One region of the Kosakonia sacchari SP1 genome, then DNA from elsewhere that is predicted to be linked to it. Evidence: predicted binding sites of a transcription regulator. Region 1 holds the regulator's gene; each other region holds the start of a gene.
What was found. Region 1 encodes CRP, which controls carbon source genes, mostly activating them, when cyclic AMP is high. Its sites were predicted from a motif close to ATGTGANNNNNNTCACAT; they were not measured.

Region 1 (4,217 bases):
TGAAAAACGTCAGCTGTTCGTTAAGCATTTGCAGCAAATCGGCGAGAAATTTGACCTGTTTAGCGATATTCGCGGCATGGGGCTGCTGATTGGTGCTGAGCTGAATCCGCAATATATAGGCCGCGCGCGCGATTTCCTCTACGCCGCTGCCGATGCGGGCGTTATGGTGCTGAATGCTGGCCCGGACGTCATGCGTTTTGTGCCTTCGCTGATTATTGACGCGCAGGATATCGAAGAAGGGATGAAGCGCTTCGCGGATGCAGTGGCGAAAGTGGTCAACGGTTAAGGCGGCGGTTAAGCCAGATGCCGTGATGCGGGCGCTGACGCCATGCTACCGACGAAATGGTATGCATGGTGTTCAGGTGCCCAATAATCCGCTGTAAATGCTGCTCCAGTGTGCTCATTGGCCCATGCGTTAATGTTTCCGGGGCTTCGAGAATATTCACATCTCCGGATCCTCCCGGCCCGTCATACTCCAGCCGCTGCTGGCAGCGCTGCAGGGCAATTTCGCAGGATTGCAAATAACGTTGCGCCAGTTCCGGCGTCAACATCGTATGTTCGCGCGCCAGCGTCGTCATCGCATTGATATGCTCAACAATAAACTGGCTGTGCGTTACCCACAGTTTCATATCTTCCAGATAACGCGTATTGAATCCCGGTTCCTGCATCGCCTGGTTTAGCGAGTTGAACAGGGCGTTATGCGCCTGGTTCACGCGCATTCGCTGCCAGGCAAGCGGTGTGGGCTGCGGGTTATCGCTTAAGATCAGGCGAATCGCTTCCTGATCTGTTTCCAGCGCATCGTGCGCATTCTGTCGCAGTAAGCCACTTTGCCACTGCGGCCACAGCCAGACCATGCCGCCGAAGGCAATCAGGCAACCAATCAACGTATCTATAAGGCGGGCGACAATAAACTCCTCACCATTTAGTGTCAGCAGCTGCAAGGTGTAGACGGCGGTAATGGTAAAACCCACCATCGCCCAGCCGTAGTTTTTCCGAATAATGAGATAACTGACCAGCGTAATCATCAGCATCGCCGCCAGCGTAAAACCGAGTGGAACATGAAAATGCAGCGTCGCCCCGGCAATCACCAGCCCGGCAATGGTGCCTGCCGCCCGGTGGACAATGCGAACGCGCGTTGCGCCATAACCGTTTTGCGTGACAAACATCACCGTCATCATGATCCAGTAGGGTTTCGGTAAATGCAGGGCGCTGCCCATCAGGCTGGCGATACTGAGCATGACGCTGATTCGCGCGGCATTCCGCAGCGCCGCAGATTTCAGTGATAAATAGCTTTTCAGCGCCGGGAAAAGGGGCAAGCGCCGCTGCTTTTCCGCCATCAGATCGCGGGCATAGAGCGGGCGCTGAGTGCGCAAGACGCGCGCGATACGGCTAAAATGCCAGGCGCAAAACTGCCCAACCGGGTTATCCGGGTGCTGGCGGGCGATTTTTTCCAGCGCGCCAATCTGCTTATCCATGTTGAAGCGCGTGGGATAGCGGTGATAGAGAATGTCGTCTGCCAGCACGCGCAGACGAGCGGCAACGGTTTGTGCGTTCCAGCGGATCACCTGCTCGGCATGGGTTTGTTCCACCAGTTTTTGCACTTCTTCCGGCTGATGCAAACTCACCGAAATGTGCTCTTGCAGATCCAGCCCTACCTGGAAAACCCGCAGTAGCCGTTTGTAATCGTTGTGTTTATTGGCGGCCAGCATATGCAGTTGTTGATAGCACTGGCTTATCATATCCACCGCTTTTTGCTGGCGGGCAAGCAAAGGCGGCAGGGCTTTTTCCGGGTCGGCATGCTGCGTCAGCAAGCTGTATTTCGCCTCGCAGTAGTCTGCCAGTTGCCGGTAGAGCAGGCTGAGAGATTCGCGCAGCGGTTGCTCTCGCCACATCCAGAACCAGAACCAGTTGAACAGCCCGTACCACAACGTGCCCAGCGCATAGATAAGCAGCGGCTCCCATACCGGCATGTTACCGGCAAGGCTGAGCGTAAAGATGGCGGCAATGAGCGAAGCCGGGAGCAGACGGCCGTGCAGTGCGCTGATTTCGGCGGTTACGCCTAAAACCAGCGTCAGCCCGGTGAGGATCAGCGGCAATGGAAGATCTTTCGCCAGCAGTAATTGCACCGCCAGGCTGCTGCCGGCAAACAGGGTTCCGCCAATGATCAGGCGTTTGAAAAAACGTTTATGTGGCGTATCAAGCCCGGCAATGTTGCAGCAGGCGGGAACGAGGGAAAACAGCAGACCTTGTTGTAGATGACCCGAAACCAGACCAATGGCCACAGGTAAACATAACACCAGCGTTTGTCGCAGTGCGTAGTTGATTTCGGGGTGATAAATCAGCCTGCGCCACATGAGGGAAGAAAAACGACGCAGCGCGTAAGCTGCGCCGTTTTACAGATTAACGCGTTCCGTATACGACGATGGTTTTACCGTGGGCGGAGATCAGGTTCTGATCTTCGAGCATTTTGAGAATGCGGCCCACAGTTTCACGGGAACAACCGACGATCTGACCAATTTCCTGGCGAGTAATTTTAATTTGCATGCCGTCCGGATGGGTCATTGCGTCTGGCTGTTTCGCCAGGTTTAACAGCGTTTGCGCGATACGGCCGGTTACGTCCAGGAAGGCGAGGTTACCCACTTTTTCTGAAGTGACCTGCAGGCGGCGCGCCATTTGCGAGGAAAGACGCATCAGGATATCCGGGTTAACCTGGATTAACTGACGGAATTTTTTGTACGAGATTTCAGCCACTTCACAGGCAGTTTTAGCGCGTACCCATGCACTGCGCTCCTGACCCTCTTCGAACAGGCCCAGTTCACCGATAAAATCTCCCTGGTTCAGGTAAGAGAGGATCATCTCTTTACCTTCTTCATCCTTGATCAGCACTGCCACTGAGCCTTTAACGATGTAATACAGCGTTTCCGCTTTTTCACCCTGGTGAATCAGCGTGCTCTTCGACGGGTACTTATGAATGTGGCAATGAGACAAGAACCATTCAAGCGTCGGGTCTGTTTGTGGTTTGCCAAGCACCATGCGCGATTATCCTCTGTTATAAGCTGTCTCAGACACAGGATGAGCCCCTACGTCTGGGGTTGCAATCTAAGCTTCCCGCATCCAGGGAAGCGGACCGTCAGCGTCATCTGCGGTCTCTAAAGTATGATGTCATGCATACATGCGTAACATCCATTTATCTCTGTAGCATCCAGAGTGTTTTAGCATAGCTTTTACCGCCTGTCTCCTGGTGTCTCGCTTCAGCATGACGCAGGTCGCCTTCCGTTGCGAGTTTTGTTATGTACGCGTAATCTGTAAAGAAAATTGCCACTCCGGAGTGAAGAAAATGCAGGCACGTGTGAAATGGGTTGAAGGGTTAACGTTCCTTGGCGAGTCCGCATCGGGCCACCAAATCCTGATGGACGGTAACTCCGGCGACAAAGCGCCAAGCCCGATGGAAATGGTGCTGATGGCGGCGGGCGGATGCAGCGCCATTGATGTGGTTTCTATTTTGCAAAAAGGGCGTCATGACGTGACCGACTGCGAAGTGAAGCTGACTTCAGAGCGTCGCGAAGAAGCGCCGCGCCTGTTTACCCACATCAATTTGCACTTTATCGTCAGCGGTAAAGATCTGAAGGATGCGGCGGTTTCCCGCGCGGTGGATTTATCCGCGGAGAAGTATTGCTCCGTGGCCTTGATGCTCGAAAAAGCGGTGAAGATCACCCACTCTTACGAAGTTATCGAAGCCTGATGCGAAAAGCCCGGCGGCACGTGGCTGACCGGGCTTTCTGCATTATTTGATCTTTTTGCCTTCCATCAGCCGTTGCACCAGCGGCGTCATAATCAGCTCCATCGCCAGCCCCATTTTTCCGCCAGGTACCACCAGCGTATCCATATGCGAGATAAACGAGCCTTGCAACATCGCCAGTAACCACGGGTAATCAATCCCTTCCAGATTACGGAAGTGGATCACCACAAAACTCTCGTCCAGTGAAGGAATGCCTTTCGCGGCAAACGGATTGGACGTATCCACCGTTGGCACGCGCTGGAAGTTAATGTGCGTACGGGAAAACTGCGGCGTAATAAAATTGATGTAATCCTCCATCGAACGCACGACAGAATCCATTACCGCTTCACGCGAATGCCCGCGCTCGCTGGTATCGCGGACAAGTTTTTGAATCCATTCCAGGTTGACGATCGGCACCACGCCCACCAGCAAATCCACA
Region 2 (4,217 bases), 1.8 Mb from region 1:
CCAGCTTCACGGATAGATTTCGGAATACCCAGTTCAGCTTTGATGCTTTCCAGCCATGCCAGCAGTTTTTCGATTTTCGCTGCGGTACGGTCACTGGCAGAAGTCAGACCTAAATGGTCTGCGATTTCTGCATAACGGCGGCGCGCTTGCGGGCGGTCATACTGGCTGAATGCCGTCTGCTTAGTCGGGTTGTCGTTCGCGTTATAGCGAATAACGTTACAGATAAGCAGGGCGTTAGCCAGACCGTGCGGAATGTGGAACTGCGAACCCAGCTTGTGCGCCATGGAGTGACACACACCAAGGAAGGCGTTGGCAAAGGCGATACCGGCGATGGTAGCGGCGCTATGCACACGTTCACGAGCAACCGGGTTTTTTGAGCCTTCGTTGTAAGAGGCTGGCAGGTTCTCTTTCAGCAATTTCAGCGCTTGCAGCGCCTGGCCGTCAGAGAACTCAGAGGCCAGTACGGAAACGTAAGCTTCCAGTGCGTGAGTTACCGCATCCAGGCCACCGAAGGCACACAGGGATTTCGGCATATCCATCACCAGGTTGGCATCGACAATCGCCATATCCGGCGTCAGAGCATAGTCTGCCAGTGGATATTTCTGACCTGTTGCATCATCGGTTACTACCGCAAACGGCGTAACTTCAGAACCGGTACCTGAAGTAGTGGTGATAGCGATCATTTTCGCTTTCACGCCCATTTTCGGGAACTTATAGATACGTTTACGGATATCCATAAAGCGCAGCGCCAGCTCTTCGAAATGGGTTTCCGGATGTTCGTACATTACCCACATAATTTTCGCAGCGTCCATCGGGGAACCACCACCCAGAGCGATAATTACGTCTGGTTTAAACGAGTTCGCCAATTCAGCGCCTTTACGCACGATAGTGAGTGTTGGATCTGCTTCAACTTCGAAGAACACTTCGGTTTCAACGCCAGCCGCTTTCAGCACAGAAGTGATCTGGTCTGCATAACCGTTGTTGAACAGGAAACGGTCAGTCACGATAAGCGCGCGTTTGTGACCATCAGTAATCACTTCATCCAGCGCGATTGGCAGAGAACCACGGCGGAAGTAGATAGATTTCGGAAGTTTGTGCCACAACATGTTTTCAGCTCGCTTAGCAACGGTTTTCTTGTTGATCAGGTGTTTCGGACCAACGTTTTCAGAGATGGAGTTACCACCCCAGGAACCACAACCCAGGGTCAGGGAAGGCGCGAGTTTGAAGTTATACAGGTCACCAATACCACCCTGAGAAGCCGGGGTGTTAATCAGGATGCGCGCGGTTTTCATCTTCTGACCGAAGTGAGCAACGCGATCCGGCTGATTATCCTGGTCGGTATACAGGCAAGAGGTGTGACCGATACCGCCCATAGCGACAAGTTTCTCTGCTTTTTCAACCGCGTCTTCGAAATCTTTCGCGCGGTACATTGCAAGCGTCGGTGACAGTTTTTCGTGTGCGAACGGCTCACTCTCATCGACAACTTTCACTTCGCCAATCAGGATCTTAGTGGTCGTTGGAACGGTGAAACCGGCCAGTTCAGCGATTTTGTAAGCAGGTTGACCAACAATAGCGGCGTTGAGCGCGCCATTTTTCAGGATAATGTCCTGAACTGCTTTCAACTCTTTACCCTGAAGCAGGTAACCGCCGTGGCTGGCGAAACGTTCACGAACCGCGTCATAAACAGAATCGACTACGACAACGGACTGTTCAGAAGCACAGATAACGCCGTTATCAAAGGTTTTAGACATCAGTACAGACGCTACTGCACGTTTGATATCGGCAGTTTCATCAATCACAACCGGGGTGTTACCCGCACCTACCCCGATCGCCGGTTTACCGGAACTGTACGCTGCTTTCACCATGCCCGGGCCGCCAGTAGCGAGGATCAGGTTGATATCCGGGTGATGCATTAATGCGTTAGACAGTTCTACAGACGGTTGATCAATCCAGCCGATCAGATCTTTCGGAGCACCGGCGGCAATGGCTGCTTGCAGTACGATATCAGCTGCTTTATTGGTAGCATCTTTAGCGCGCGGATGCGGGGAGAAAATGATGGCGTTACGGGTTTTGAGACTAATCAGCGATTTAAAGATAGCGGTAGAGGTTGGGTTAGTGGTCGGAACGATACCACAGATAATGCCGATTGGTTCTGCGATGGTAATCGTGCCGAAGGTGTCATCTTCTGACAGCACGCCGCAGGTTTTCTCATCTTTATACGCGTTATAAATATATTCGGAAGCGAAGTGGTTTTTAATCACTTTGTCTTCAACGATACCCATGCCGGATTCGGCAACCGCCATTTTTGCCAGCGGGATACGAGCATCTGCGGCGGCCAGAGCGGCAGCGCGGAAGATTTTATCTACTTGCTCTTGAGTAAAGTTGGCATATTCACGCTGGGCTTTCTTCACGCGTTCAACGAGTGCGTTAAGTTCAGCGACATTAGTAACAGCCATAATGCTCTCCTGATAATGTTTAAACTCTTTTAGTAAACCAGCTGCCTAATGGGAAAGTATAGACAGACCGGCTGCAGGTTGCGTAAGTTTCATAAAAACAAAGAGTTAACGCTAAACCATCCACCACTGATTTACTGAAAGAGCCTCGAGGAAACAACGCACTTACTGACACTTTTGAGCTCTTTTCGTGCCATCAAGATTACCCACTTCTGAGTAAGCAATGCGTGATCTATATCAAATTTCAGCGAAGCTGACACCTTTCAGCAGTCCATTTTTGGGCGTTTGTAGCAAATGTTAATGGCATATGGCCAGGCGCGCTCTAAGATTATCACAATTCCCACAACTGAATAACATGCTGTATTGCTGCGAATTTCCACGGAAATCATGATGAACTGCGCGGCGAAAACGCGTATCTTCTGCATGGATTTTCCTGTCGCGCCGATAGGTTATTTATCTGACACCGTTACAAAACCTACTGTGGAGCACATCGTGTTCGATCTTCCCCTCTATTTTAAATTTTTTATTGGCCTGTTTGCGTTGGTAAACCCGGTCGGCATTATTCCGGTTTTTATCAGCATGACCAGCTACCAGATGACCGCCGCGCGGAATAAAACGAATCTCACCGCCAATCTTTCCGTAGCCATTATTCTCTGGACGGCACTGTTTCTTGGCGATGCCATATTGCAGTTGTTTGGTATTTCGATCGATTCGTTCCGTATTGCCGGGGGCATTCTGGTGGTGACTATCGCCATGTCGATGATCAGCGGGAAACTGGGGGAAGATAAGCAGAATAAACAAGAAAAGTCAGAGACAGCCATTCGCGAAAGTATCGGCGTGGTACCACTCGCTTTGCCTTTGATGGCGGGACCGGGGGCAATCAGTTCCACCATAGTTTGGGGAACACGCTACCACACCGTTGAGCATCTGATCGGTTTCACCGTGGCGATCGCGCTATTTGCGCTCAGCTCCTGGGGGCTATTTCGTATCGCGCCTTGGCTGGTGCGTTTGCTTGGGCAAACGGGTATCAACGTAATAACACGTATTATGGGGTTATTACTTATGGCGCTAGGTATTGAGTTTATTGTCGCGGGGGCGAGATCGCTATTTCCTGGTTTGCTGAACTGATTCACTTCTTCCTTTAATAAGGAAATAAACGGTTGTCGTTATGCTTTCTTTTATATAGCGATGACCGTTGTATATAGAAAAATCGCTGTAAAGGAACGCGCAAAATCAGCAAAACATATGACGAATCCGCAAAACAGCGGAAAGTATAATAAATTACACTAATCAGAAAATCTTTTTCCTATCAGTGCATTATAAGTATAACGAATCTCTGCTGTGCGGAATTCGCGCAATCGCACCTGTTATTTCTGTCACATAATACTATTGGGCTTGCCGTGACATAATTGAAATGATATTAGTACTTTCAATGTTCTCGCAGATGAATGTGCTAAAAAGTAGTCAATTGTTGCTTTTTTGTGCAAAAAAGCACAGCATCGGTCTGAAAACATCACATGGTGGTGATGTTCATTTATCTCATTGATAATAATAGATAAAAAAGTAACAGGGAGGCTGAAAAGCTATCGCCTGTCGGTTGATGCTGTGTCGTAAAAGAGAAATGGTTAACAAATTTGCAAAATGTATTGGCGACAAAAGAGGGCATTTGTTATTTTCCGCCCATTATGTTTCTCGACCTTATAATTTGCAGAATAAACAGCTCAGATGAGAATCGTTTTCATATAAAACGGTTGTCATAGTGAA
Region 3 (4,217 bases), 430 kb from region 1:
TCGCCGTGTTATCCGGCTTGCAAAAGCGAGTATAGACGTTCCTGAAAGGGCTTGTAATAGACTGAAGAACGGCTTTATTTTCTTTGCGCCAGATTAATGTGGCCGCATTTAGGGGTACGATTTCATAAATAATCGTGCATACTGTGCGCTTTTTGTGGGCCAAGGGACTAAGCACACATTTTGGCATTCAATCAAAAGATTAGTCTATGAGCACTGATAATAAGCAATCATTACCTGCGGTTACGCTTGCGGCGATTGGGGTTGTCTACGGTGATATCGGCACCAGCCCACTTTATACACTTCGTGAATGTTTGTCTGGTCAGTTTGGTTTTGGCGTTGAGCGCGATGCCGTATTCGGCTTTTTGTCGCTCATCTTCTGGCTGCTGATTTTTGTTGTCTCCATTAAGTACCTGACATTCGTCATGCGGGCGGATAACGCCGGTGAAGGGGGCATCTTAACCCTGATGTCGCTGGCCGGGCGCAATACCTCCGCAAGGATGACCTCGGTGCTGGTGATCATGGGGCTGATTGGCGGCAGCTTCTTTTATGGCGAGGTGGTGATAACCCCCGCGATTTCGGTGATGTCGGCAATAGAAGGGCTGGAAATTATCGCGCCTTCGCTCGACGACTGGATTGTGCCGCTGTCGATTGTGGTGTTAACCCTGCTGTTCGCGATTCAAAAACACGGTACAGGCCTTGTGGGGAAGCTGTTTGCGCCCATTATGCTGGCGTGGTTTTTGATTCTCGCGGTGCTTGGTGCGCGCAGCATTATTGATAATCCTGAGGTGTTGCAGGCGCTGAACCCGATGTGGGCGGTGAATTTCTTCCTGCAATATAAAGCTATCTCCTTTGTGGCGCTGGGTGCGGTTGTGCTCTCTATCACCGGGGTGGAAGCGCTGTATGCGGATATGGGCCACTTCGGTAAGCTGCCGATCCGCGTGGCGTGGTTTATCGTTGTGCTGCCATCGCTGGTGCTGAACTACTTTGGCCAGGGCGCGTTGCTGCTGAAAACGCCGGAAGCGATTAAAAACCCCTTCTTCCTGCTCGCGCCAGAATGGGCGCTGATCCCCATGCTGATTATCGCCACGCTGGCGACTGTGATTGCTTCGCAGGCGGTTATTTCCGGTGTGTTCTCACTGACGCGCCAGGCCGTGCGTCTGGGTTATCTGGCGCCGATGCGCATCATCCATACCTCGGAGATGGAATCCGGGCAGATCTATATCCCGTTCATTAACTGGCTGCTCTACTTTGCGGTGGTGCTGGTTATTGTCAGCTTCGAACACTCAAGTAACCTGGCGGCGGCGTACGGTATCGCCGTGACCGGCACCATGGTGCTGACCTCGATTCTCTCCACCACGGTGGCGCGTAAAAACTGGCACTGGAACAAAGTGTTGGTGGGGCTGCTTCTGCTCTTATTCCTCTCTATCGATGTGCCGCTGTTCTCGGCGAACCTCGACAAAATCGTCTCCGGTGGTTGGTTGCCATTAACCCTTGGGCTGGTGATGTTCATGGTCATGACGACCTGGAAGAGTGAGCGTTTCCGTCTGCTGCGCCGTATGCATGAACACGGTAACTCTCTGGAGGCGATGATTGCCTCACTGGAGAAATCACCGCCGGTGCGCGTGCCGGGCACGGCGGTCTATATGTCGCGTGCGTTGAACGTTATTCCGTTCGCGATGATGCATAACCTGAAGCACAACAAGGTGCTGCATGAGCGGGTGATCCTGCTGACGCTGCGTACTGAAGATGCGCCGTATGTGCACAATGTGCGTCGCGTGCAGATTGAGCAATTGTCGCCGACCTTCTGGCGCGTGGTGGCGAGCTACGGATGGCGCGAAACGCCGAACGTGGAAGAAGTGTTCCACCGTTGCGGACTGGAAGGGCTGAACTGTCGCATGATGGAGACCTCGTTCTTTATGTCGCATGAATCGTTGATTCTGGGCAAACGCCCCTGGTATCTGCGTCTGCGCGGTAAGCTTTATCTGGTGCTACAGCGCAACGCGCTGCGCGCGCCTGACCAGTTTGAGATCCCGCCAAATCGGGTGATAGAACTGGGAACGCAGGTCGAAATTTAATGCTGATAAAACCCCTCTCCACGAGGGGTTTTTGTTATTAATTGCTGGCTATTTCACTTAAAACAAGAAAGCTGTTTTTTTCATCAATTCGACAAGCGAAACGTTTCGATATCGATCACACTTCTGTAACGGCAAGATAGTTTTCTGCACATTCTTCGTACTACACTGCATACAGCGAAACGTTTCGCTGATGGAGCATAAAAAATGAAAAAAGGTCGTGTGCTGAACGCTGACATCTCGTCAGTCATCTCTCGTCTTGGTCATACTGATTCGCTGGTGGTGTGTGATGCCGGGTTGCCGGTGCCGCGTAATACACAACGTATTGATATGGCATTAACGCAGGGCGTGCCTTCCTTTATGCAAGTACTGGAAGTGGTGACGGCGGAAATGCAGGTTGAGTCCGCGATTATCGCCTCGGAGATTAAGCAGCATAATCCGCAGCTCCATGAAACGTTGCTCAAGCATATTGAGCAGCTGCAGCAACACCAGGGAAATAACATCGACGTGCGGTACGTTACGCACGAGCAATTTAAAAAACACACCGCGGACAGTCATGCGGTGATTCGCAGCGGGGAGTGTTCCCCGTTTGCGAATATTATTCTCTGTGCTGGCGTGACCTTCTGAGGCCATCATGGACGCGTTACTACAACTCAAAGGCATCGACAAAGCCTTCCCCGGCGTAAAAGCCCTCTCCGGCGCGGCGCTAAATGTTTACTCTGGCCGCGTGATGGCGCTGGTGGGGGAAAACGGCGCTGGCAAATCAACGATGATGAAAGTGCTTACGGGCATCTACACCCGTGATGCCGGTTCGCTGCTGTGGTTAGGCAAAGAAACCACTTTCACCGGGCCGAAATCCTCTCAGGAAGCCGGTATTGGCATCATCCACCAGGAACTGAACCTGATCCCGCAACTCACCATTGCCGAAAACATCTTCCTCGGTCGTGAGTTTGTGAATCGCTTTGGCAAAATCGACTGGAAAAAGATGTTTGCTGAAGCCGACAAACTGCTGGCGAAGCTGAATCTGCGCTTTAAAAGCGAGCGGCTGGTCGGCGAACTGTCGATTGGCGATCAGCAGATGGTCGAAATCGCCAAAGTGATGAGCTACGAATCGCAGGTCATCATTATGGATGAGCCAACCGATGCCCTGACCGATACCGAAACCGAATCGCTGTTTCGCGTCATTCGCGAGCTGAAATCGCAGGGGCGCGGCATCGTCTATATTTCTCACCGCATGAAAGAGATCTTCGAGATTTGCGATGACGTGACCGTCTTCCGTGACGGGCAATTTATTGCCGAGCGCGAAGTAGCCACGCTGACCGAAGATACGCTGATTGAAATGATGGTGGGCCGCAAACTGGAAGATCAATATCCGCGGCTGGATAAAGCGCCGGGCGAGATTCGCCTTTCCGTCGATAACCTGTGCGGGCCGGGCGTGGAAAATGTCAGTTTCACACTGCGTAAAGGCGAAATTCTTGGTGTAGCCGGGTTGATGGGCGCCGGGCGCACCGAGCTGATGAAAGTGCTGTATGGCGCGCTGCCGCGCACCAGCGGTTATGTGACGCTCGACGGCCATGAAGTGATCACTCGTTCACCGCAGGACGGGCTGGCAAACGGCATTGTTTATATTTCGGAAGACCGCAAGCGCGATGGCTTAGTGCTCGGCATGTCGGTTAAAGAGAACATGTCGCTGACCGCGCTGCGTTACTTCAGCCATGCGGGCGGAACGCTGAAACACAAAGATGAGCAGCAGGCGGTAAGTGATTTTATTCGTCTATTTAATGTGAAAACGCCCTCAATGGAACAGGCAATCGGTTTGCTCTCTGGCGGGAACCAGCAAAAAGTGGCGATTGCGCGCGGTCTGATGACCCGGCCGAAAGTACTGATCCTCGACGAGCCGACGCGTGGTGTCGACGTTGGGGCGAAGAAAGAGATTTATCAATTAATTAACCAGTTTAAGGCCGATGGCCTGAGCATCATTCTTGTCTCCTCCGAAATGCCGGAAGTGTTGGGCATGAGCGATCGCATAATGGTGATGCATGAAGGGCATCTCGGCGGGGAATTCACGCGCGAGCAGGCCACTCAGGAAGTGTTGATGGCTGCCGCTGTGGGCAAGCTTAATCGTGTGAATCAGGAGTAAAAAAG

Region 2: adhE (bifunctional acetaldehyde-CoA/alcohol dehydrogenase) is a predicted target of CRP. The motif match lies at 2,679-2,696, and genes of this name have one in related genera.
Region 3: rbsD (D-ribose pyranase) is a predicted target of CRP. The motif match lies at 2,179-2,196, and genes of this name have one in related genera.

The regions. Positions count from the first base shown of each region.
Region 1 is NZ_CP007215.2:389,841-394,057, forward strand. Features, by position in the region: gene argD (bifunctional acetylornithine/succinyldiaminopimelate transaminase) at 1-286, shown strand, start outside; gene C813_RS24755 (YccS/YhfK family putative transporter) at 276-2,354, opposite strand; gene crp (cAMP-activated global transcriptional regulator CRP) at 2,401-3,033, opposite strand; gene C813_RS24765 (OsmC family protein) at 3,338-3,742, shown strand; gene C813_RS24770 (phosphoribulokinase) at 3,785-4,217, opposite strand, start outside.
Region 2 is NZ_CP007215.2:2,213,869-2,218,085, forward strand. Features, by position in the region: gene adhE (bifunctional acetaldehyde-CoA/alcohol dehydrogenase) at 1-2,456, opposite strand, end outside; gene C813_RS33550 (YchE family NAAT transporter) at 2,934-3,581, shown strand.
Region 3 is NZ_CP007215.2:4,860,746-4,864,962, reverse strand. Features, by position in the region: gene kup (low affinity potassium transporter Kup) at 207-2,075, shown strand; gene rbsD (D-ribose pyranase) at 2,280-2,699, shown strand; gene rbsA (ribose ABC transporter ATP-binding protein RbsA) at 2,707-4,212, shown strand.